One region of the Labrys methylaminiphilus subsp. lupini genome, then DNA from elsewhere that is predicted to be linked to it. Evidence: predicted binding sites of a transcription regulator. Region 1 holds the regulator's gene; each other region holds the start of a gene.

Region 1 (8,112 bases):
TTCGGGCCGAGCTTCTACTGGTCAACCGCCTGGAACCCCGTTACCGAGAAATTCGGCGCCGGCGTGATGATCTACGGCACGCTGTTCACCGGCCTGCTGGCGCTGATCATCGCCCTGCCGATGTCCTTCGGCATCGCCTTCTTCCTGACCGAGATCGCGCCGCAGAGCGTGCGGCGGCCGATCGGCATTGCCATCCAGCTCCTGGCGGCCGTGCCCTCGATCATCTTCGGCATGTGGGGCTCGCTGATCGTGGCGCCGATCCTGGCCCAGACGATCTATCCGCCGATCATCTCCGTCCTCTCGCATGTGCCGGTGCTCGGCTATCTGTTCAAGGGCCCCACCAACGGCGCCGGCATGCTGACCGCCGGCATCATCCTGGCCCTGATGATCATTCCCTTCATCACCGCGATGTTCGTCGAGATCCTCGAAGCCGTGCCCGCCATGCTGAAGGAATCGGCCTATGGCGTCGGCGCCACCACCTATGAGGTCTTCCGCAACGTCTCGGTGCCCTATGGCCGGACCGCGCTCGTCGGTGCCGTGATGCTCGGCTTCGGCCGTGCCCTCGGCGAGACCATGGCCGTGACCTTCGTCATCGGCAACGCCAACCGCATATCGGCATCGCTGTTCTCCTCGGGGGCGACCATCGCCTCCACCATCGCCAACGAATTTCCCGACGCGCCTGCCGGCTCGCTGCGCAGCCAGTCGCTGCTGGAGCTCGGTTTCGTGCTCTTCGTGATTTCCTTCATCGTGCTTGCGATCTCCCGCATGCTCGTGCGCAGCAACGCCAAGTAAGGGAGAGCATCATGGCCCATCTCGCCCACGGCAACGCCCGCCTCGCCCGCCGTCGTGCCCTCGACTACGCCTACAAAGTCGTCTCCATCGGCTTTGCCGCGATCTCCCTTCTGGCGCTCGCCTGGATCCTGTACACCCTACTGCGCGAGGGCCTGCCCTCGCTGACCTTGGACCTCTTCACCAAGGACATGGCTGATGGCGGCCTGCGCAATGCCATCGTCGGCTCTTTCGCCATGGTCTTGCTCGCCCTCCTCATCGGCGCGCCGATCGGCATCATGGCTGGCACCTTCCTCGCCGAGGCGGGGCGCGGCAGCAAGTTCGCCGACGCGGTGCGCTTCATCAACGACATCCTGCTTTCGGCGCCGTCCATCCTGATCGGCCTGTTCGTCTACCAGATGATCGTGGTGACGACGGGCGGCTTCTCCGGCTGGGCCGGCGTGGTCGCCCTCGCCATCATCATCCTGCCGGTGGTCGTGCGCACCACCGAGGACATGCTGGCCCTGGTGCCGATCAGCCTGCGCGAAGCCGCCTTCGCGCTGGGGTCGCCGATGTGGAAGGTCATCACCTCCGTGACCTGGCGCTCGGCCCGCACCGGTATCGTCACCGGCATCCTGCTGGCCCTGGCCCGCGCCGCCGGCGAGACCGCACCCCTGCTGCTGACAGCCTTCGGCAATTCCAACTGGTCGCTCAACCTCGGCAATGCCTTTGCCAGCTTGCCGGCCGCCATCTACCAGCTCGCGCCTTATCCCGACCCCAAGGCCGTCTCGGTGGCCTGGAGCGGCGCCCTCCTCATCACCGCCGGCGTGTTGGCGCTCAATATTCTGACCCGCTTCGTGCTCGCTCCCAAGAAATGAGTGATCCCATGTCCGCTACTCCACAAGCCTCCATCGCGGTTGCCGAACGCCCCATCGCCAATCCAGCCGCCGCCGTGAAGCTCAAGGTCGAGAATCTCGACTTCTTCTATGGCGAGAAGCATGCGCTCAAGGGCATCAATCTCGACATGATCGACCGGCAGGTCACGGCCATGATCGGCCCTTCCGGCTGCGGCAAGTCCACCCTGCTGCGCGTGCTCAACCGCATGTACGACCTCTATCCGGGCCAGACTGCCAAGGGCCGCGTGCTGCTCGATGGTCAGAACGTCATCGGCAAGGAGATCGATCCGGCAGTGCTGCGCGCCCGCATCGGCATGGTGTTCCAGAAGCCCACGCCCTTCCCGATGTCGATCTATGACAACATCGCCTTCGGCGTGCGCCTGCATGAGTCGATCTCCAAGGCGGAAATGGACAGCCGAGTCGAATGGTGCCTGACCAAGGCCGCCCTGTGGAACGAGGTCAAGGACCGCCTGCACGCCTCTGCGCTCGGCATGTCCGGTGGCCAGCAGCAGCGCCTGTGCATCGCCCGCACCATCGCGGTGAAGCCCGAAGTCGTGCTGCTGGACGAGCCGACCTCCGCGCTCGATCCGATCTCGACCGCCAAGATCGAGGAACTGATCGACGAATTGAAGCGGGACTTCACCATCGTCATCGTCACGCACAATATGCAGCAGGCGGCGCGTTGCGCGGATGTGACGGCCTTCTTCTATCTGGGTGACCTCATCGAGGTCGGCCAGACCAACAAGATGTTCACCACCCCGAACGACAGCCGTACACAGGATTACATCACCGGCCGCTTCGGCTGATCCCTCGGCCAGCGTCGAATTCATTTGGAGGCGGCATGTCCGACCACATCGTTACATCCTTCGATCAGGAATTGCGCGAATTGCGCAACATGATCGCCGAAATGGGTGGCTATGCAGAGAAGAGCGTAGCCGACAGCGTCGAAGCCCTGCTCAAGCGCGACACCCAGCGCGCCAAGGCCGTGATCGAGCTCGATCTGGCGATCGACAAGCTCCAGCGCCAGGTCGAGGACCGGGCTATCCTGGTCATCGCCAAGCGCCAGCCACTGGCACTCGACCTGCGCGAAATCGTCTCGGCCCTGCGGGTGGCCAACGATCTCGAACGCATCGGCGACCTCGGCAAGAACGTCGCCAAGCGCGTGGTCGCCATCCACAGCCATGCGCAGCCGGCCCAGCTCTTCGGCGGTTTCGATCATATGGCTGACCTGGTGCTCGAGCAGCTCAAGCAGGTCCTCGACGCCTTCGCCCAGCGCAATGTCGAAGAAGCGCTCTCGGTCTGGAGTTCGGACGGCGAGATCGATGCGATGTACACCTCGCTGTTCCGCGAATTGCTGACCTACATGATGGAAGATCCGCGCAATATCGGCTTCTGCACCCATCTGCTGTTCTGCGCCAAGAACATCGAGCGCATCGGCGACCATGCCACCAACATCGCCGAGACGGTGCATTACCTGGTGACCGGTGAATCGCCGGCCGGCGAGCGGCCCAAGGCGGACAACAGCACCGATCTCGTCGACCTTCCTGTGCCGGCTAAGTAACAAGGGATAGGCCATGCCTCCCAAGGTTCTGATCGTCGAGGACGAAGAAGCATTGACCCTGCTGCTGCGCTACAATCTCGAAGCCGAAGGCTATGAGGTCGACAGTGTGGCGCGCGGTGACGATGCCGAGATCCGCCTGCGCGAAAGCGTGCCGGATCTGGTATTGCTGGACTGGATGCTGCCGGGGTTGTCGGGTATCGAATTGTGCCGGCGCATCCGCATGCGGCCGGAAACCGAGCGCCTGCCCGTGATCATGCTCACGGCGCGTGGCGAGGAAACCGAGCGTGTGCGGGGTCTGGCCACCGGCGCCGACGATTATGTCGTCAAGCCCTTCTCCGTGCCGGAACTCTCGGCCCGCGTCCGCGCTCTGCTGCGTCGGGCCAAGCCCGATCACGTCGCCTCCCTGCTCAAGGCCGGTGACATTTCCCTCGACCGCGAGACCAAGCGCGTTCATCGCGGCAATCGCGAGATCCGCCTCGGCCCGACCGAATTCCGCCTGCTCGAATTCCTGATGCAGGCGCCGGGACGCGTGTTCGCACGCGAGCAATTGCTCGACAGCGTCTGGGGCCGCGACGTCTACATCGACGAGCGCACGGTCGACGTGCATGTCGGGCGACTGCGCAAGGCGATGAACCGCACGCGCGAGATCGACCCGATCCGCACGGTTCGCGGCGCCGGCTATTCCTTCGACGAGACCTTCGCCAAGCAGGCCTAGGACGGATATTTCATCGCCCGACACCAAGGCCGGCGGCTCGCCGCCGGCCTTGTCGCATCACGTACCCGGTACTCGCCCGATCTAGGCGATTTCAGAGGCTTGCGATAAGACGACTTGCCAAAGAAAATGCCGGGGTTGCCATGATCCGTTCCTTGCTCGTCGCGTCGCTTTTGACTGCCAGTTCGTTGGCGCTGCTTCCCAGCGATGCCGCAGCGGCCAAGCTCAAGAAAACCTTGTGTTCGGGCGAGTTCGGTACCGGCTCCGGCTTGGCGGGCTCCTATATCGGCAAGGATTGCTTCATCGCAGCCGACAGCGACATGCAGGAGCAGGTCGCCGGTATCTGCAAGGAAGGCTCGCGATGCGAGGTCGAGGCCATGGTGGAGGTCGCACCCGATGGCAGCAGGCAGATCAGGACCGTCTTGTCCGTCAGGCAGGCCGGACGCGCGCCCGCCACGCGCATGTCCTATGCCCAGAAGGCGGGCAACTATGCCGACGGCATCTATGCCTTGCAGGACGATGGCTGCGACAAGCAGGGGGCGACGCCAGGCAACCGGGTTTCCGTGCAGCTTCTACGGGCAGCCGGTCCTGCCATCCAGCTCTACGGCAAATATTGCGCGGTCATCGAGGCCGATGGCGAGGAGCCTTCCAGCGCCAAGTTCCAGGCGACGCTGCAGCTTCGATGCGGCAGCTCGCCGGCGCAGGACCAGGCCCTGCGAAGCGGCCGCTCCGGCACGGCGGAAACCATCGTGATGACCCCCGCCCCCGAGCGGCAGCTGTGGCTCGATGAAGACACATTGATCCGTTGCCCGATCAAGCGCGCCTATACACCGCAATGGTGGATCGAGGCCCCGCCCTTCAATGGCCGCTATCCCCAATAGCTTCTGCAGGCGCCGATATCAGCCCAGAGCCGCCAGGCGCCCTTGCAGATAACGGCGGATGACGGGATCACTCTCCAGCCCGATCGCCCGCGAATAGGCGTTGCGGGCCTCCTCCTGCCTTGCGGCGCGGGCCAGCAAGTCCGCGCGTGCAGCCCAATAAGGCTGGTAATCGGCGATCCGCCTGTCGCTGGCGACCTCGTCGAGCCCGGCCAATCCGGCTTGCGGTCCCGCAAGACGGGCGAGCGCCACGGCTCTGTTGATGGCAGCGACGGGGGACGCGGTCAGTAGTACCAAGGCCTCATACAGCGTGACGATCGCGGCCCAGTCCGTCGTCGCGCAGATGCGCCTATTGGCATGGGCCGATTGCAGCGCGGCTTCGAGCTGATAGCGACCGATCTGTCGCGCCTGCCCGGCCCTGGCGAGCAAAGCCTCAGCCTCCTCGATCAGGGCGGCATCCCAACGCGTGGTATCCTGCTGTTCCAACGGGATATAGTCGCCGACCGGGCTACGGCGTGCAGCCCGCCTCGCCTCGGCATGCAGCATCAGGGCCAGCAGGCCGAGCACTTCCGGCTCGCCGGGCAGGAGCGAGACCAGCAACCGGCCGAGCCAGATGCCTTCCACCGACAGATTGCGCTCGCGGGCCTGCGCCCCTTCGGGATCGGCCCAGCCCTCGGCATAGACGGCATAGACGGCCTCCAGTACCGCTTCGAGACGACCGGGCAACTCGTCGGGTTCCGGGATCCGGAAGGGGATGGCGGCCTGCTTGATCTTGAGCTTGGCCCGCACCAATCTCTGGCTCATCGCCGCAGGTGAAACCAGGAAGGCGCTGGCGATCGCGCCGGCGTCGAACCCCAATATCGTCTGCAGGATCAAGGGCGCGCGCACGGCGGCATCGAGCGAGGGATGAGCACAAGCGAACATCAGGCGCAGGCGCTCATCGGGAATGACAGGCTGTTCGGCCTGCTCGGAGGCGAGGGCCTCGACATGGCGGATGACCTCGTCCGCCTTTTCGCCGCGCAGCTTGGCGCGGCGGGCCGCGTCGATCTGCCGGCGCCGGGCCGCGGTCAGGAGCCAGGCTTCGGGATTGGCGGGCACACTGCCCGCCGGCCAATGTTCCAAAGCCGCCGCAAAGGCGTCGGCCAGGGCGTCCTCCGCCCCCGCAATGTCGCCCGAACGTGCCGCGAGAAGGGCGACGAGCCTGCCATAGCTGCGTCGCGCGACGATTTCGGCAAGTTCGACGGCGGGGGCGGAAGGCACCGGATCGGCTCGCTTGGTTCAATAATCCTTGGGGTCCCACACCGGCCGGACCTCGATGGTACCGATGGCTGCACTCGGGCAACGCGCAGCCCAGCCGATCGCGGCATCCAGGTCCGGCACATCGATGATGTAGAAACCGCCGAGTTGTTCCCTGGTGTCGGCGAAGGGGCCGTTGAGCACCTGGGTCTTGCCGTCGGCGAGGCGCACGGTCGTCGCCGCAGACGTGGGGCGCAGACGGCTCCACGGGCCGAGAGCACCGGCCGATCTGAGGGCCTCCGTATAGGCCTGATAGGCGGCCAGCACAGCCTGCTTATTGGCGGGGTCCACCTTCAGCATGGCTTCCTCGTTGCTGTAGATCAGAATCGCGAACTGCATGGGTCTCTCCTGTCTCCGCCGGCGCATGATGCGCCGACATGACAATGACGCGCCATCCCGTTCGCTTTCGACAGCAGGACGAAAATTATGCGCTCGCCTTGGTGAGTTGCTCGATCTCGCCCGAACCCAGATTGAGTTCGGTCGCCTTGATCAGGTCCCCAAGTTGCTCGACGCTGGTGGCGCTGGCGATCGGAGCGACGATGCCGGGCCTTGCGATAAGCCAGGCGATGGCGACCTGGGCCGGTGTGGCGCTCTTGGCCTCGGCTACCGCATCGAGAGCGGCCAGGATGCGCAGGCCCCGCTCGTTGAGATAATTGGCCATCTCGCCGCCACGCGCGTTGCTCTTGGCGAAATCGGCCTCGCTGCGATATTTGCCGGAGAGGAACCCCCTCGCCAGCGAGAAATAGCTGGTCACGCCGATCTCGTTCTTGAGACAGAACGCCTCGAGCTCGTTCTCATAGCCGGCGCGGTCATAGAGATTGTAGTGCGTCTGCAGATTCTCGAAACGCGGCCACATCTCCTTGGTGCTGATAGCCAGCGCCTTGAACATCGTGTTGGCACTATGATTGGAATTGCCGATCACGCGCACCTTGCCGGCCTTGATCAACTCGTCATAGGCGGAGAGCGTTTCTTCCAGATCCACCTCCGGATCCTCCCAATGGGAGAGGTAGAGGTCGATGTAATCGGTTTGCAGGCGCCGCAGGGAATCCTCGGCCGCCTTGAGGATATAGTCGCGCGACAGGCCCTTCTTGCCGGGCCCCATTTCCGAGCCGACCTTGGTGGTGAGCACGATGTCGGCGCGATTGCCGCGGGCCTTCATCCATTTGCCGATGATGGCTTCAGACTCACCGCCCTGATTGCCGGGAACCCAGGCCGAATAGACATCCGCCGTGTCGATCAGGTTGAAGCCGCCCCCAACGAAAGCATCGAGGACAGCGAAGGAGGCTTTCTCATCCGCGCTCCAGCCGAAGACATTGCCGCCCAGGCCCAACGGAGCAACCGAAAGATCAGACCGCCCAATCGCACGTTTTTCCATAAATGCTCTCCATGATCATGACAAAATATGGACCTGACCGGCACGAAAGCGTGCCGGCTCGGCCTCCAGGGCCGCAGGGAACTCAAATCGAATAGGTCAGTTCCTGTTCCCCGCCACCTGCCCGACGCATCTCTTCCACCGACATGTTGTCGAGCAGGTCGGAAGAAAGGTCCCGCACACGCCGCATCAAAAGGCGTACGGTGCAACCTGGAACATCCGGGCAGTCGAGGCAAGGCTGATAAGCGGTGTGGCTGGCGCAGGCGATCGGCGCGAGCGGACCGTCGAGGACCCGGATGGCATTGCCGACGCTGATCTGGCTGGCCTCGCGGGCCAGCATATAGCCACCGCCCTTGCCTTTCTTGGAGCGCACGATGCCGGCCACGCGCAACTCACCCAGGATCGCATCGAGAAACTTCTTGGGAATGCGGTTTGCCTCGGCGATTTCCTGGCTTTGCGCCGTCTCGCCGGCCGGCAGGCCGGCCAGATGCGCCAGCGCCTTGAGACCATATTTGCCCTTGTTCGTCAGCATCGCCCTGATTGCTCCGCGTGACAGAAGTCTATCCTGTCTATCACGAATATAGGGATTATCGATCGAATCGGAAGGTCTACCCCAACGAAGGAGGGGC
Region 2 (8,112 bases), 1.0 Mb from region 1:
GGCATGGCAATCATCCACCATCACATTCGCCCCGTAGCGCCCGGCAAGATCGGTCAGGGTCTTCAGGTCGGCCAGATAGCCGTCCATCGAGAAGACGCCGTCGGTGGCGATAACGATGTGGCGGGCATTGTCCGCCCGAGCCGCCTGCAGCTGCACCTCGAGATCGTTCATGTCGCCATTGGCGAAGCGATAGCGCTTGGCTTTGCACAGGCGCACGCCATCGATGATCGAGGCATGGTTCAGGCTGTCGGAGACGATGGCGTCTTCGGCGCCGAGCAGCGGCTCGAAGACCCCGCCATTGGCATCGAAGCAGGCGGCGAAGAGAATTGCATCATCCTTGTTGAGATAGCGGGCGATGGTGCGCTCCAGCTCGCGATGCAGGGTCTGCGTGCCGCAGATGAAGCGCACCGAGGCCATGCCGAAGCCATGGCCGTCCATTGCCTGCTTGGCGGAGGCGATGATCTCGGGGTTGTCGGCCAGACCCAGATAATTGTTGGCGCATAGATTGAGCATCGGCCGACGCCCGGCTTCATTAGCCACCTCGATGCGGGCGCGCTGCGGGCCGGCGATCTCGCGCTCGCTCTTCCACAAGCCATCCTTGGCAATATCAGCCAGGGTGGATTTGACATGATCGACGAGCGACATCGGACGGCTCCTTGCACCTGTTCGGGTTCACAGGCCTAAGCCAAAACCGGCCGCGCTTCAAATGATGAGATCATGCCAAAAGCGGATGGCGCCCCGCTTCGGCTGGCTGCGAAGCGAGGCGCCATGATGGCAGGCGATGTCCTGCAATTATCGCCGGAATTCAGGGCAAGACGCTTCAGAAGGCTTTCGGCACATACATTTCCAACGGCACGGGATGGCGCACATAGTCCTCATGCCGCTCGCGCTCCGGCAGATTCACAGGCGGACGCTCCACCTCGCCATAGGGAATCTGGGTCAGCAGATGACTGATGCAGTTCAGGCGAGCGCGCTTCTTGTCAACAGCCTCGACCACCCACCAAGGTGCCTCCGGAATATGGGTGCGCTCCAACATCACTTCCTTGGCCCGGGTATAGTCTTCCCAACGCCGGCGGGATTCGACATCCATCGGGCTCAGCTTCCACTGCTTGAGCGGATCCTGGATGCGCATATTGAAGCGGAACTCCTGCTCCTCGTCGGTGATCGAGAACCAGTATTTCAGCACGAGGATGCCCGAGCGCACCAACATGCGCTCGAATTCGGGCACCGAGCGGAAGAATTCCTCATATTCGGCATCGGTGCAAAAGCCCATGACATGCTCGACGCCGGCCCGGTTGTACCAGCTGCGGTCGAACAGCACCATTTCGCCGCCGGCGGGCAAATGGGCGGCATAACGCTGGAAATACCATTGCGTACGCTCGCGCTCGTTTGGCGCTGGCAAGGCCGCGACACGGCAGATGCGTGGATTGAGGCGTTGGGTGATGCGCTTGATCACGCCGCCCTTGCCGGCTGAATCGCGCCCTTCGAAGATCACCACCACACGCAATTTGTGGTGCTGAATCCAGTCCTGCAGCCGCACCAGTTCGTGCTGCATGCGAAAAAGCTCGCGGAAATAAAGCCTGCGATCGAGCGTATCGCCGCCCTCTGCGTCGGGCACGCCTGTCAGGATACGATCCAGGCGCGCCTCCTCCAGCTCCAGTTCCAGTTCCTCGTCATAGCCGTCGGCGATCTCCTGCTGGATACGTTCGAGGTTGGCTCTGCTATCCGCTGGCGTGATCATGCGAATACTCCTTGCGCGAGGGGGCTGGTCCATGGTGCTGGATCGTCGTCCGGACGCATAAGCCCAGACTATGATGAAGCCCGTAGTGCAGGAATATTTCAGTTATGTGACATGGGCGATAGGCGCTTCTCGCAGAGTGCCTCAGCCTGCCTTCAGCCACTCCACCGCGCGATGGGCGATGGCCATCACCGGGGCATTGGTATTGCCGCTGACAATCTCTGGCATGACCGAGCAATCGAACACGCGGAGGCCTTCGATGCCGCGCACGCGCAACTGGGAATCGAGGACCGCCATCGGGTCATCGTCCCGGCCCATGCGCGCTGTACCAACCGGATGATAATTGGTCTTGACCATGCGCTTGCAATGGGCGTGCAGATCGGCATCGGAGACCTTATCGGCTCCGGGCAGCATTTCGTGGGAGATCTTCTCCTTGATCGGCGAGGCCGTGAGGAAGGAGCGGGCAAAACGCAGACCCGCTATCATCAGGCGGATATCCTCCGAATGTTTCAGGAAGCCCCCGTCGACGACCGGTGGCTCGAGCGGATCCGCCGAGCGCAGCTTCACCGTTCCCCGCGATTTCGGCCTGAGCAGGCAGGTGGTGAAGGTGACGCCGTCACAGGCGGCGACATCGGTGACGTCGCGGTCGAGATAGACGGTCGGCACACAATAGATCTTCAGGGAGGCGTCAGCCTCGGCATCGTCAGGATTGGTGAAGACGCAGGCCTCCACCCCCGTGGTCGTCACCGGCCCCTGCTTGCGCAAGAGATAGTCCAGGCCATTGCGGATCATGTTCCAGCCCTTGTCCTGACCGAAATAGCCATAGCGGCCGTTGGAGGCGGCGATCACCGGCACCTCGCAGTGATCCTGCAGATTCTCGCCCACGCCCGGCAGGTCCGCCTTCGGCTTGATGCCATGGCGCAGGAGCTGATCGGCCGGGCCGATGCCCGACAGCATCAGGAGCTGGGGGGTGACGTAGGTCCCGGCGGCGAGAATTACCGTGGCGGCGGACGCCCTGCGGGTTTGCCCCTCCTCGACATAGTCCACGCCGGTGCAGCGGTTACCCTCGATAACGAGGCGCGTCACGATCGCCTCCGTGGCGATGGTGAGGCGTTCATCGTCGCGCACCAGCGGCAGAAAGGCGTCCACTGCCGAGCAGCGGCGCTTGCGCACCGGATCCATGGTGCCCTGCATGAGGCCCACCCCGCGCTGGCGCCCGGAATTGAAGTCGGGATTGAGCGGTTCGCCCAATGACGGCAGCGCTTCGAGGAACGCCTTCGTCATCTCGCAGGTATAGAGCGGCCTGGTGACCTTGAGCGGACCGGTGGTGCCGTGCACCGGCGTGGCGAGGTCGGCGTTGCCCTCCATCGCGATGAAATGCGGGAGGATATCGGCATAGCGCCAGCCCTCCGCCCCATAGTTCTCCGCCCAATTGTCGTAATCACCAGGCTGGCCGCGCATATAGACCATGGCGTTGACAGAGGAACCGCCGCCGAGCACCCGCCCCTGCGGCACGATGGTGGCGCGCCCATCGAGCTGGGGCTGGCGCTCCATCCTGTGCATGGTGAGATAGGTGTCCTTGGCAAGATATTTCATATAGCCGGCGGGCATATGCATGATCGGGTTCATGCTCGCGGGGCCGGCTTCCAACATCAAGACGCGCTGGCCGAGATCGCGCACGAGCCGCATGGCGGTGACGCAGCCCGACGAGCCGCCGCCGACGATGATGGTGTCGTAAGTCATTGCAAATCCGAACCCGTGCCAATTGTCTGACGAGTTCGTTGTGTTTCACAACTTTGCGGGGAGCGCAAACAGATTAGACTGCCGGCGCCGCCCCTGCCCCTAGAACAAAGCGCGTTCGCGCACGAACGCCTGTTTGCTCTAGCTCTTTGTTTCGACGCGTCTTTGCGATTCTTGCCGATAACGTCAAATCTCAAAACGCTTTAGCGTGATCAGCACGATCTCGGGCGGCACGCCGAAGCGTACCGGCAGGCCGGTCATGCCGAGCCCCCCCGAGACGATGAGGTGGCGATCCTCCTCGATGACATGACCATAGGCAAATCGCTTGCCGAAGCGCGAGGGAACATGAAGCACCCCGACACCGGGCAGGACCACCTGTCCGCCATGGGTATGGCCGCAGACCGTCAGCGCGATACGATCGGGCACATCGACGAAGATATCCGGTTCATGCGCCAGCAGGATCGCCGGTGCGTCGTCGCCGATTTTGGCGAGAGTGCCCGGCAGATCATCCAGGCCGTAATTGCCGTCACCCAGGCCGAGCAGCCAGAACGGCCGCCCATCCTTGGTGAGGCGCAACGCCGCATTCTCCATCACCTGGATGCCATGGGCCTTGAAGGCACGGCGGACATTGTCGCCGTCATGCCAGCCGATATCGTGATTGCCGAGCACGGCATGCACGCCGAGCGGCGCGCGAAGGACGGAAAGCGCCCTGGCGCACTCCGACATCGGCACGAAGGAACCGACACCGAAGCGCCCCATGCCGGCCTCATAGTCGCCTGCCAGCAGCACGATGTCGGGCTTCAGGGCGTTGGTCGTCAACGCGATCTGCTCGATATGGGCGGGCGTCATCCAGGGATTGATGGCGTGGATGTCGGCGAGCACGGCAATGCGCAGCGTCGGGCCGCCCCTCCATTGGCGCGGCGCGGGCTGGTACTGCGTCGCCAATAGTCGCCGCGGCTCGACGCCGAAGGCATAGCCGCCGAACAAAAGAGGCGTAGCGAGGCCGGCCTTGAGGAGGAAATTACGTCTGGTGAGCATGCGGAACCGTGGGGTATTTCAACGAGCGGCCACATACTGACGCCTCTTTGTGGCGCTGCAGCAGCAGCGATATGCAGAAGCGATGGAAAGAAGGCGCATTCGTCGTGGGTGTGACGAGCGAAGTACGGGCCTATGACTACAGTCATAAACTCGTTACTCGGCTGTCGTTGCGAGCGTAGCGAAGCAATCCAGAAGCCGCGATTGCCATGTTTCTCGACCCCTGGATTGCTTCGCTTCGCTCGCAATGACGTAGGAAGATCGCCTGGAAATCAAGATTCCGACCGTAGTGCTATGCTGCTGGTGAACCTCCTGCCCCCAGCGTGATAATCACGATCTCCGGCGGCACGCCGAAGCGTACCGGCAGGCCGGTCATGCCCAAGCCACCGGAGACGACGAGATGACGATCGTCCTCGACGATATGGCCGTAGACAAAGCGCCTGCCATAGCGTGACGGCACGCCTCGCGAGCCATAGAAGGGGATGCGAACCTGCCCGCCATGGGTGTGCCCGCAGATGGTGAGGGCAACACGGCGTCCGCGGTCGAGCATCGGCAGTTCGGCAAAGATGTCCGGCTCATGGGCCAGGAGGATCGCCGGCGAGCCATCGCTCATTTGGGCCAGGGTGCCCGGCAGATCGTCAAGCCTCCTGAGATGGATTCCGCCCCATTGGTCGCCCAGGCCGAGCAGCCAGAAGCCCACGCCACCCTTTTCCAACCTGACCGCCTCATTCTCCAGCACGGGAATGTCGAAAGCGGCGAAAGCGCGCCGAACGTTGTCGCCGCCCCTGCCCCTCCGCCCCAGATCATGATTGCCGAGCACGGCATGCACACCCAAAGGCGCTCGAAGCAGCGAGAGCGCCTTGGCGCAGTCCTCCATAGAGACATAGGAGCCGATGCCAAAGAGCGGCATGCTGGCCTCGTAGTCACCGGCCAGCAGCACGATGTCCGGATCGAGTGCGTTGGTCGCCCGCGCAATGCGCTCGATATGAGAGGAACTCATCCACGGATTGATGGCATGGATATCCGCCAGCACGGCGATCCTGAGCATCGATCCGGCAGGCCAGCCCTCCGGCACGACCCGATAGCGGGTAACCACCAGGCGTTGAGGCTCGACGCCAAAAGCGTAGCCGCCGAAGAGGAACGGCGTTGCGAGACCTGCCTTGAGCAGGAAATGGCGTCGGGAGAGCATGGCGATCCATGGTTGCCTTCGGGAACGGCAACCATGGCCCACGCCTGTGATGCATCGATCGCATCGACATGCAGCGTCGAAGGAAAATCCGCGGAATCACCGCTCGTTGAAGATGCCGCTTTTCTGGGATCCCAGGCAAACATGTCTGCCTGGGAAGAGGCCCGGCGTCCTCGCCTTACTCGGCCGCGATGATGCTCGGCTTCACCTGGCCTGAGCGTTCCTTCTTGACGAGATCCGCCACCATGAAGGCAACCTCGATGGCCTGTTCGGCATTGAGGCGCGGATCGCAATGGGTGTGGTAGCGGTCGGCGAGATCGGCCTCGCTCACGGCGCGGGCGCCGCCGGTGCATTCGGTGACGTTCTTGCCGGTCATCTCAAGATGCAGGCCGCCGGCATAGGTGCCCTCGGCCTGGTGCACGGCAAAGAAGCTCTTGATCTCGCCGGTGATCTGGTCGAACGGCCGGGTCTTGTAGCCGTTCATCGCCTTCACCGTGTTGCCATGCATGGGGTCGCAGGACCACACCACCGAACGGCCCTCGCGCTTCACGGCGCGGATGAGCTCCGGCAGATGCTGCTCGACCTTGTCGTGACCGAAGCGCGCGATCAGGGTCAGGCGGCCCGGCTCGTTTTCGGGGTTGAGGATGTCGATCAGCTTGATCAGTTCGTCGGGCTTGAGCGAAGGGCCGCATTTCAGGCCGATCGGATTCTTGACTCCACGGAAGAACTCGATGTGCGCGTGGTCGAGCTGGCGCGTGCGATCGCCGATCCAGACGAAGTGGCCCGAAGTCGCGTAGGGATCACCCGAGGTGGAATCGATGCGCGTCATCGCCTGCTCATAGCCGAGCAGCAAGGCCTCGTGGCTGGTATAGAAATCGGTGATGCGCATCTCCGGATGAAGCTCCGGATCGATGCCGCAGGCGCGCATGAAGTCGAGCGTCTCGGTGATGCGCTCGGCCAGCGCCTGATATTTCGAACTCTGCGGCGAGTCCTTGACGAAGCCGAGCATCCATTGATGCACATGGGCGAGATTGGCATAGCCGCCGGTGGCGAAGGCACGCAGCAGGTTCAGCGTCGCCGCCGACTGGCGATAGGCTTCGAGCTGGCGGCGCGGATCTGGAATGCGGGCCTCGGCCGTGAATTCGGTGCCGTTGACGATGTCGCCGCGATAAACGGGCAGCTCGATCTCGCCGACCTTTTCGGTGGGCGCCGAGCGCGGCTTGGCGAACTGGCCGGCGATGCGGCCGACCTTCACCACTGGCGAGGAGCCGGCAAAGGTGAGCACCACCGCCATCTGCAGGAAGACGCGGAAGAAGTCGCGGATGTTGTCGGCGCCGTGCTCGGCGAAGCTTTCGGCACAGTCGCCCCCCTGGAGCAGGAAGGCCTCGCCGGCCGCAACCTTGGCGAGCTGGCGCTTGAGCTTGCGGGCCTCGCCGGCAAAGACGAGCGGCGGGAAGGTGGCGAGCGTGGCCTCGACGTCGTTGAGAGCCTTTTCGTCGGGATAGGCAGGCGACTGCTGAATCGGCCTGGAACGCCAGCTCTGCGGTGTCCAACGCTCGGACATGAGTATACTTCCTGTTCTCAGGGCGAACCGGCTATAGCCGCCCCGCACGACTACGATACTTTCACGAGGCCGGCGTTTTCCGGCGAAGGCCGGTTCTATACGCGCCCGGCAAATAGAAAACCAGCGTAAAGCCGCGGTTTTCAGTTCCATTTACGAAATCTTCGAGCAAATTTCGGCAGTTTCCGACAAATCGCAGGGCGTGTCCGATACCAAGCCGCGTCGAGATCGGCTTTTCTCGGGAAGCCCTACCCTCAACTCTCCCGCCCCGCCAGGATCTTGAGTGCTTTCAAGGTCTCCCGATTGAGCGTGCCCCTGGTCGTGCCGCTGTAGAGGCCGCGATCGACCAGGATCGACTGTACCTCCATGCGGGTATCCAGATTCCAGGCGCCCCAATGATCGGTGAGCTGGTTGAAGCTGTATTCGTTGCCGGCAGCGAGCGCCCGCATCAGCCACAACGCCGCCGCCTTGCCGTCGGCCGGAATGCCCGTGCCATTGGCATAGGCAAAGGCAAGGCCCGCCATGCCGTCTGTATTGCCGCGATCGGCGGCGAGCCGGTAATAGGTCACCGACTTGGCGTCATCCTTGGGTACCCCGTCGCCGCTAAGATAGGCATAGGCGATTTTCACCAGGGCATCGTCGTCACCCTGGTCGGCGGCTGCCTGGAACAGCGCCACCGCCTTGGCGCCGTCCTTCGGCACGCCCTGCCCGCTCTGATAAGCCAAAGCGAGATTGCGTGCGCCAGCCGGGTCGCCCTTGTCGGCGGCCGCCTGGAACTGCCGGGCCGCCTCGGTGAAATCCTGCGTGACGCCCTCGCCGTCCCGATAGAGAAAGCCCAGATTGACATTGGCG
Region 3 (8,112 bases), 2.9 Mb from region 1:
GCAAGCCATTTCACCCTGCACGGCCTCTGGCCGCAGCCGCGCGGCAATGCCTATTGCGGTGTGGCGCAACGCGATGTCGAGGCCGACAAGGCGCATCGCTGGGAGGATCTGCCGGCGCCTCAGCTCGAACCAGCGACGCTTACCGCCCTGGAGAAGGCCATGCCCGGCACGGCCTCCTTCCTCGATCGCCACGAATGGATTGAGCATGGCACCTGCTTCTTCGAGAAATCGGCCGACGCCTATTTCCGCCGTTCGGTGGCCTTGATCGGCGAGATCAACGCCTCACCGGTGCAAAAGCTCTTCGCCGACAATATCGGCAAGGAAATCGATACCGGCGAGATCCGTAGCGCCTTCGACCAGGGCTTCGGTGCGGGTGCCGGCGAGCGGGTGCGTTTCGCCTGCAAGCGGGCCGGCAACCGGCGAATCATCGTGGAGATGACCATCGGCCTACGCGGCGAGGTCAAGGATGGTGCCAAGCTCACCGATCTGATCGCCGCTGCCTCGCCGACTGATCAGGGTTGCAAGTCGGGCATTGTCGATCCTGTTGGACTGCAGTGAGGGACGGCCTTGGAGACCTCACTTTATCTGCCCATCAAGACCTTCCTGGAATCGCTTGATTTCGCGGTAAAGGGCGAGATCGGCCGCTGTGATGTCCTTGCCCTGCGCGAGGGCGACCCGCCGGTGGTGGTGATCTGCGAACTCAAGCAGAGCTTCAACCTGGAACTGGTGCTGCAGGGCGTCGACCGGGCCGGGGCCTGCGACGAGGTCTGGCTGGCAGCCCGTCTCTCCGCCCGGGGCAAGGGGCGGGAAAGCGACTCCCGCTTCCGCAATCTCTGCCGGCGGCTTGGCTTCGGCCTGCTGGGCGTGTCCGAGCGTGACGAGGTGCAGATCATCGTTACGCCCGAGGCGCCGTTCCCGCGCCGCGACCCCAAGCGCCGCTCCCGTCTCCTGAGGGAGCATCGCAAGCGCCAGGGCGATCCCGTCCTCGGAGGCTCCACCCGCACGCCGCAGATGACGGCCTATCGCCAGCAGGCGCTTGCCTGCGCCGCTGCCCTGGTCATGGCGCCGCAGCGTCGGCGCGACCTTACCAAATCGGTGCCCGATGCTCCGAGAATCCTGAAAGGCAATGTCTATGGCTGGTTCGAACGGGTCGAGAAAGGCATTTACGGCCTGACGCCTGCGGGCCGGGAAGCGCTGGAGCGCTGGCCGCAGGCGTAAGGGTGGAGACCCATCGGGGGAAGGGCGTATCTCCCTTATACATAGGGCGTGAAGATGTCCGGCCGTCGCGGCAGCAGGCGGCGGAAATAGGCCCGGCCTTCCTCGGAAATGGCATTGGATCCGGTAAAGAAGCTGTCGGGCATGTGACGCGTGCGCCCGGCAACCTGGTCGAGGGATACGATGCGCGGCGCGGTGTGCTTGCCGTCATAATGCAGCACCACCGACCCGGAGCCCGTGAAGGCACTCTGCGCCGCAAAGGCGCCCGCCTCGAAGGCTTCTTTCGCATCGGTCTCGTCGATGATGCCGAGATAGCCGCGCGGCAGGTAACCCAGCGTGTCGACACGGGCGCGGGCCTTGGGAAAGCGCTGCTTGAGGGCCTTCTGGATCTCGATACCGAGATCGCCACCGGTGAGTTGCACATTGCCATGGGCGTCGCGCTCGACCGTGCCGGCGGCGAGCGCCTCGGCCAGCGGCCGCCCGGTTTCGTCCTGCACGCCTTCCGACATCGATACGATGCAGCGGCCGACGCGGGTGTAGACGGCATCGACGTCGTTGAGGAATTGCTCGACAGAGAAGGACTTTTCCGGCGTGTAGATCAGGTGGGGGGCCTCCTCCGGCGCCTGCTGCCAGCCGGCCGCAGCGGCACTGAGGAAGCCGGCATGGCGGCCCATGACGATGGCGACATAAATGCCCGGCATCGCCCGGAAATCGAGATCCATGCTGACGAAGGCATTGGCGACGAAGGCCGCCGCCGAGATGAAGCCCGGCACATGGTCGTTCTCCATCAGGTCGTTGTCGATCGTCTTGGGGGCATGCACGAAGCTGCAGGAGCCGGTCGATTGCTGGCGCAGGAGGTCAAGCGTGCCGGCGGTGTCGTTGCCACCGATATAGATGAAGCCGCGGGCATCGAGCTTTTCCAGCGCCTGCAGGATGGTCTGGCAATAGGCCGGATCGGGCTTGTCGCGTGTCGAGCCGAGCCCCGAATTGGGCGTGCGGGCCAGGCGTTCGAGATCGGTTTCGGAGAGCGCCGTAAGATCGACTAGATCGCCGCGCGTCAGGCCCCGCACGCCATGACGGGCGCCTAGGATGCGCAGCGACGGGTCGTGCCGGCGGGCGGCGACGACGGCGCCGGCGAGGGTCTGGTTGATCACGGCGGTGGGGCCGCCCCCTTGGGCGATGACGATCGACGGCATGGAGCCTCCCTGGGCAGAATTTCCCGATATTGCCTACGAATGGGCAATATCGGGAAATTCTTCAAGCGTTTGAAATCCTGCAGCTTCCTCCTGACCAAGCCCGTGGCTCGATCAGGAGGAAGCTGCCTGACGCTCTGGTGTCCAGTTGCTTAGCCTCGAAACAGCCGGGCGGCAACGAGCGACTTGCCGATGGGATCAGAAAGCTGGCGATCGTTGCGAAGGCGGAAAACGGTGTTCCGTTCACGCTATCGACAGGCGCGTGCGCGGCCAGCTTGTTCCATTGTCATAATTGCTTCATTGTTCCGTCACGGAAGCGCTAACCATCCGGCCGTAAACAACGCCGTCCTTTTCAAGAAGCGGCGCACCGTGAGGGAGTATCATCCATGAAATTGAGCGTTCTGGCTTCGGCCACGGTTCTGTTTGCCGGTGTATCCACCGGGGCCCTGGCAGCCACCGACATACAATGGTGGCACGCGATGACGGGTGCCAATAATGATCGCATCGTCAAGCTGGCCAATGATTTCAATGCCAGCCAGAGCGACTACCGCATCGTTCCCGCCTATAAGGGCTCCTATGCCGATACCATGAATGCCGGCATCGCCGCGTTCCGGGCTGGTAATGCGCCTGATATCCTGCAGGTCTTCGAAGTCGGTACGGCAACCATGATGGCCGCCAAGGGCGCTGTCAAGCCCGTCTACCAGTTGATGAAGGACGCAAACGAACCCTTCGACCAGAAGTCCTATCTGCCCGCCGTGACCGGCTATTATTCCAATGCCAAGGGCGAGATGCTGTCCTTCCCCTTCAATTCCTCGACCATGGTGATGTGGGTCAACGAGGATGCCTTGAAGAAGGCCAATCTCGCGGCCGCGCCCAAGACCTGGCCTGAGGCCTTCGAGGCGGCCAAGAAGCTGAAGGCAGCCGGCTATGCCACTTGCGGCATTTCGACGGGCTGGACAACCTGGGCCAACATCGAGGAACTGTCGGCCTGGCACAACGTACCGCTCTCGACCAAGGCCAACGGCCTCGATGGCTTCGATACCGAGTTGAAGATCAACAATCCGCTGGTGGTCAAGCATCTGGAGAATCTGATCGAGGCCCAGAAGGACAAGACCTTCGACTATTCCGGCCGTACCAACCAGGGCGAGGGGCGCTTCACGTCGGGCGAATGCCCGTTGTTCCTGACTTCGTCGGCTTTCCTGGGCAACGTCAAGGCCAACGCCAAGTTCAAATATTCGGTGGCGCCGATGCCTTATTATCCCGATGTGCAGGGAGCTCCGCAGAATTCGATCATTGGCGGAGCCTCGCTATGGGTGATGGGCGGCAAGTCGGACGAGGCCTACAAGGGCGTCGCCAAGTTCCTGACCTACCTGTCCAAGCCCGATGTGCAGGCCTGGTGGGCCCAGGAGACCGGCTATCTGCCGATCACCCCGGCCGCCTATGAGCTCTCCAAGAAACAGGGCTTCTACGCCAAGGATCCCAACAGCGAAGTCGCCGTGCTGGAGCTGACCAACAAGGCGCCGACGGAAAATTCGCGCGGGCTTCGCCTCGGCAATCTTGCCCAGATCCGCGATGTCTGGGCCGAGGAGATCGAACAGGCCCTGGCCGGCAAGAAATCGGCCCAGGCTGCCATGGACGATGCCGTTCGTCGCGGCGATGCGATGCTGAAGACCTTCGCCCGTACGGCCGGACGGTAAGGGGGGCGTAAAAGCCTCAGCGAAAAGATGCCAAGCTTTGTCATGCCCGGGCTTGACCCGGGCATCCAGTCCAACACCCCCACCGCCTGGACATGGGCGCTGGATTGCCGGGTCAAGCCCGGCAATGACAAAGGTCGAGAGCATTAGAGCATCGTGCCGACAAGGGGCTGCCGGTTTTCGGCAGTAGCGATGCGGCCCATTAGGATCGCCCATGGAAAAACGCTCCGTCTTCTCCGGCAAGACCCTTCCCTGGCTGTTGCTGGCGCCGCAATTGGCGATCACGCTGATCTTCTTCTACTGGCCGGTGGTGCAGGCGATCCGCCAGTCCTTCTTCCTCGAGGACACTTTCGGGACCGTTTCGGAATTCGTCTGGTTCGAGAACTACCAGCTGTTGTTCGCCCAGCCGGAATATTACCAGGCGGTGGGCGTCACCATGGTCTTCGCCATTCTGGTCGCTGTGCTCTCGCTCGGCCTCGCGCTGATCCTGGCTGTGCAGGCCGACAAGAAGATCAAGGGCGCCTCCTTCTACCGTACCATGCTGGTCTGGCCCTATGCGGTAGCGCCGGCTGTGGCCGGCGTGCTCTGGCTCTTCATGTTCCAGCCCTCGCTCGGCCTAGTGGCGCGCGGCCTTGGCCAAATCGGCGTGGCCTGGAACCCGTTGCTCGACGGCCAGCACGCCATGATCCTGGTCGTGCTGGCGGCGACCTGGAAGCAGATTTCCTACAATTTCCTGTTCTTCCTGGCGGGGTTGCAGTCGATCCCCAAATCGCTGATCGAGGCGGCCGCCATCGACGGCGCACGCCCGGCGCGCCGATTCTGGACCATCATCCTGCCGATGCTCTCGCCGACGACCTTCTTCCTTCTGGTGATCAATATCGTCTACGTCTTCTTCGACACGTTCGGCATCATCGACGCGGTGACGCATGGTGGCCCGGCCGCGGCGACCACCACCATGGTATTCAAGGTATTCAATGACGGCCAGCTTGGCGGCGATCTCGGCGGCTCGGCGGCACAGTCGGTGATCCTGCTGATCCTGGTGATCGCGATGACGACCCTGCAGTTCCGCTTCATCGAGAAGAAGGTGACCTATTGATGCCCCGTTTCTCGATGCCATCCGGAGGAGCGGCGCATGGTTGAGAACCGCCGCTTCGGAAATCTTCTACCGCATGCCATCCTGATCCTCGGCGTGGTGGTTCTGGCCTTTCCGGTCTGGCTGGCCTTCGTGGCCTCGACCCATGATGCCACCACCATCGCCAATGGGCAGATGGGCATGCTGCCGGGCCCCGATCTGATCAAGAACTATACCCAGACCCTGTTCCACGGTACGCAGGGCGCCACGCGCGAGCCGGTGCTCACCATGCTGACCACCAGCCTGATCATGGCGGTGGCGATCGCGGTGGGCAAGATCGTGATCTCGCTGATCTCGGCCTTCGCCATCGTCTATTTCCGCTTCCGCTTCCGCATGTTCGCCTTCTGGCTGATCTTCATCACGCTGATGCTGCCGGTGGAAGTGCGCATCTACCCGACCTACAAGATCGTCTCCGATCTCCACCTGCTCGATACCTATGCCGGCCTGACCTTGCCGCTGATCGCCTCGGCGACGGCGACCTTGCTGTTCCGCCAGTTCTTCATGACCATTCCCGACGAATTGCTGGAAGCCTCTAAGATCGATGGGGCCGGCCCGCTGAAATTCTTCAAGGATACCGTGCTGCCGCTGTCAACAACCTCGATCGCGGCGATGTTCGTGATCCAGTTCATCTATGGCTGGAACCAGTATTTGTGGCCCCTGCTGATCACCACCCAGGATTCGATGCAGACCATCGTCATCGGCATCCGCAAGATGATCACCACCCAGGACGCCCTGACCGAATGGCAGATCGCCATGGCGACCGCGATCCTCGCCATGCTGCCGCCGGTAGTGGTGGTCGTCGTCATGCAGAAGCTCTTCGTCAAGGGCCTGGTCGAGACCGAGAAGTGAGTAACCGATGGCGCAAGTCGTTCTGAACAACGTCAAGAAGATCTACGACAACGGCTTCGAAGCGGTGAAGGGAGTGAGCTTCACCGTGCCCGATGGCGGCTTTTGCGTGCTGGTCGGCCCGTCCGGCTGCGGCAAGTCGACCTTGCTGCGCATGGTGGCGGGGCTGGAGCGGATCTCGTCGGGCGACGTCCATATCGGCGAACGCCGGGTCAACGAGATCGAGCCGATGGACCGGGACATCGCCATGGTCTTCCAGAATTACGCGCTCTATCCGCATATGTCGGTCTTCGACAATATGGCCTATGGCCTGCGCAACCGCAGAACTGCCGAGGGCGAGATCAGCCAGCGGGTAAAGGAAGCCGCCCGCATTCTCGAACTCAGCGACGACATGCTCAAGCGCAAGCCGCGCCAGCTTTCCGGCGGCCAGCGCCAGCGTGTGGCGATGGGCCGTGCCATCGTGCGCCAGCCCGCTGCCTTCCTGTTCGACGAGCCGCTCTCCAACCTCGATGCCAAGCTGCGCGTGCAGATGCGTGGTGAGATCAAGCAGCTGCAGCAGCGCCTCGGCACGACCTCGATCTATGTCACCCATGATCAGCTCGAAGCGATGACCCTGGCCGATGTGCTGGTGGTGCTGAATGGTGGCGCGATCGAGCAGATCGGCGCCCCGCTGGAAATCTATCGCAATCCGGCTTCCACCTTCGTGGCCGGCTTTATCGGTTCGCCTGCCATGAACGTCCTGAAGGGGCGCGGCGAGGGGAATACGCTCATCCTCGGGGAAGCTCGGCTGGCCTTGCCGCGTACGGTGCCGGGGGAGGTCCTGGTCGGCCTGCGAGCCGAGGACCTGCAGCCGGTCGCAAGACCGTCGCCGGGAAGCCTGCCCGTGAAGCTGCGTTATGTCGAGGAGCTGGGAGCTCATCGCTTGGTGCACGGGGACATCGGCGAGCAGCCTCTGGTTGTCGCGCTCGGCATGGACCACACCATCAGCGACCATATGCAGTTTGCTGTCGATCCCGGCAAGGTTCATCTTTTTGATGGCGCGACCCGATTGAGAATCCCAAATTGAATCGCGTATAGATTTGCGGGATGGTCAGCGATATGTTGGCTTGCCTGCTCCAATAGTCTTCAGATTTAAAAGTTTTTCACATGACAAAAGTAAAGAAACTACTTTGCGGTATCGCCATCGGCGTTGCCGCGATGCCGTCTTTCGCCTATGCGGGTTCCAGGCAAGTAACGGTACCCCGCGGTAAGCCGTATCCCCTGTTGGCCATGGGCTCCTATGGTGCCGGTACCTGCGAAGTCTTTCCTGTCAGGGATATTCGCATTGCATCGGGCCCGACGCATGGTGTTGCGCAACTTGTGACCGTGACGACCAAACTGGGCAAGGATACCGGTGTGTGTGCCGGTACCACGACCAAGGCACCTGTCGTCGTCTACAAGTCCGCCGGTGCCTTCACGGGTGTCGACCACGTGACAGTCACCTGGATGGCCCCCTCGCATACCGACAATGTGCGGTTCGTTCCCAACCAAATGGAGATCGAGATCACGGTCAAGTGACGGCACCCTCATTCAGTGCGATCATGAGGTTGACAGATTGCTGGCTGTCTTGATTGTCTGCCTTCCGGGCCGATGATGCGAAGCGGGAGGCGGAGGCGCGGATCCTCTTCGGCTGTCGCAGGAGAATCACATGCCCAAGCTCGACCGCATCCTCGAAACCGCCATCTATGTCGACGATCTCGATCGTGCCGCGCGCTTCTATGAGACGGTGCTGCAGCTCCCGCCCTTGCTGAAGATGGAGCGGCTCTACGCCTATGACGTGGGCGGTGCCAGCGTGCTGCTTGTCTTCAAGCGGGGAGCCTCCGCTCAGGACATGACATCGCCGGTGGGTACCATACCGGGCCATGATGCCGTAGGGCGCATCCATGTCGCCTTTGCCATCGGCGCCGACGAACTGGCGGACTGGGAGGCGCGCCTGGCGGTGCATGACGTTGCCGTGGAAGGACGTACCCATTGGCAGGCGGGGGGAGACAGC

Evidence for each region. Region 1 encodes PhoB, which activates phosphate uptake and scavenging genes when phosphate is short. Its sites were predicted from a motif close to TGTCATNNANCTGTCAT; they were not measured.
Region 2: the regulator PhoB is predicted to act here: its motif matches at 1,837-1,853, upstream of ppk2 (polyphosphate kinase 2).
Region 3: the regulator PhoB is predicted to act here: its motif matches at 2,693-2,709, upstream of ugpB (sn-glycerol-3-phosphate ABC transporter substrate-binding protein UgpB).

The regions. Positions count from the first base shown of each region.
Region 1 covers NZ_JBMDIH010000001.1:3,722,608-3,730,719, forward strand. The annotation lists gene pstC (phosphate ABC transporter permease subunit PstC) at 1-792, shown strand, start outside; gene pstA (phosphate ABC transporter permease PstA) at 804-1,646, shown strand; gene pstB (phosphate ABC transporter ATP-binding protein PstB) at 1,643-2,470, shown strand; gene phoU (phosphate signaling complex protein PhoU) at 2,506-3,225, shown strand; gene phoB (phosphate regulon transcriptional regulator PhoB) at 3,239-3,940, shown strand; gene ACN6KF_RS17645 (hypothetical protein) at 4,081-4,818, shown strand; gene ACN6KF_RS17650 (RNA polymerase sigma factor) at 4,837-6,075, opposite strand; gene ACN6KF_RS17655 (YciI family protein) at 6,094-6,450, opposite strand; gene ACN6KF_RS17660 (aldo/keto reductase) at 6,536-7,486, opposite strand; gene ACN6KF_RS17665 (RrF2 family transcriptional regulator) at 7,569-8,015, opposite strand.
Region 2 covers NZ_JBMDIH010000001.1:2,693,234-2,701,345, forward strand. The annotation lists gene ACN6KF_RS12680 (glycine C-acetyltransferase) at 1-645, opposite strand, end outside; gene ppk2 (polyphosphate kinase 2) at 821-1,741, opposite strand; gene ACN6KF_RS12690 (GMC family oxidoreductase) at 1,883-3,481, opposite strand; gene ACN6KF_RS12695 (metallophosphoesterase) at 3,665-4,516, opposite strand; gene ACN6KF_RS12700 (metallophosphoesterase) at 4,806-5,702, opposite strand; gene ACN6KF_RS12705 (class II 3-deoxy-7-phosphoheptulonate synthase) at 5,878-7,263, opposite strand; gene ACN6KF_RS12710 (tetratricopeptide repeat protein) at 7,515-8,112, opposite strand, start outside.
Region 3 covers NZ_JBMDIH010000001.1:804,663-812,774, forward strand. The annotation lists gene ACN6KF_RS03705 (ribonuclease T2 family protein) at 1-558, shown strand, start outside; gene ACN6KF_RS03710 (DUF2161 domain-containing phosphodiesterase) at 568-1,218, shown strand; gene ACN6KF_RS03715 (diphosphate--fructose-6-phosphate 1-phosphotransferase) at 1,254-2,411, opposite strand; gene ugpB (sn-glycerol-3-phosphate ABC transporter substrate-binding protein UgpB) at 2,795-4,105, shown strand; gene ugpA (sn-glycerol-3-phosphate ABC transporter permease UgpA) at 4,317-5,198, shown strand; gene ugpE (sn-glycerol-3-phosphate ABC transporter permease UgpE) at 5,235-6,083, shown strand; gene ugpC (sn-glycerol-3-phosphate ABC transporter ATP-binding protein UgpC) at 6,091-7,146, shown strand; gene ACN6KF_RS03740 (hypothetical protein) at 7,227-7,637, shown strand; gene ACN6KF_RS03745 (VOC family protein) at 7,768-8,112, shown strand, end outside.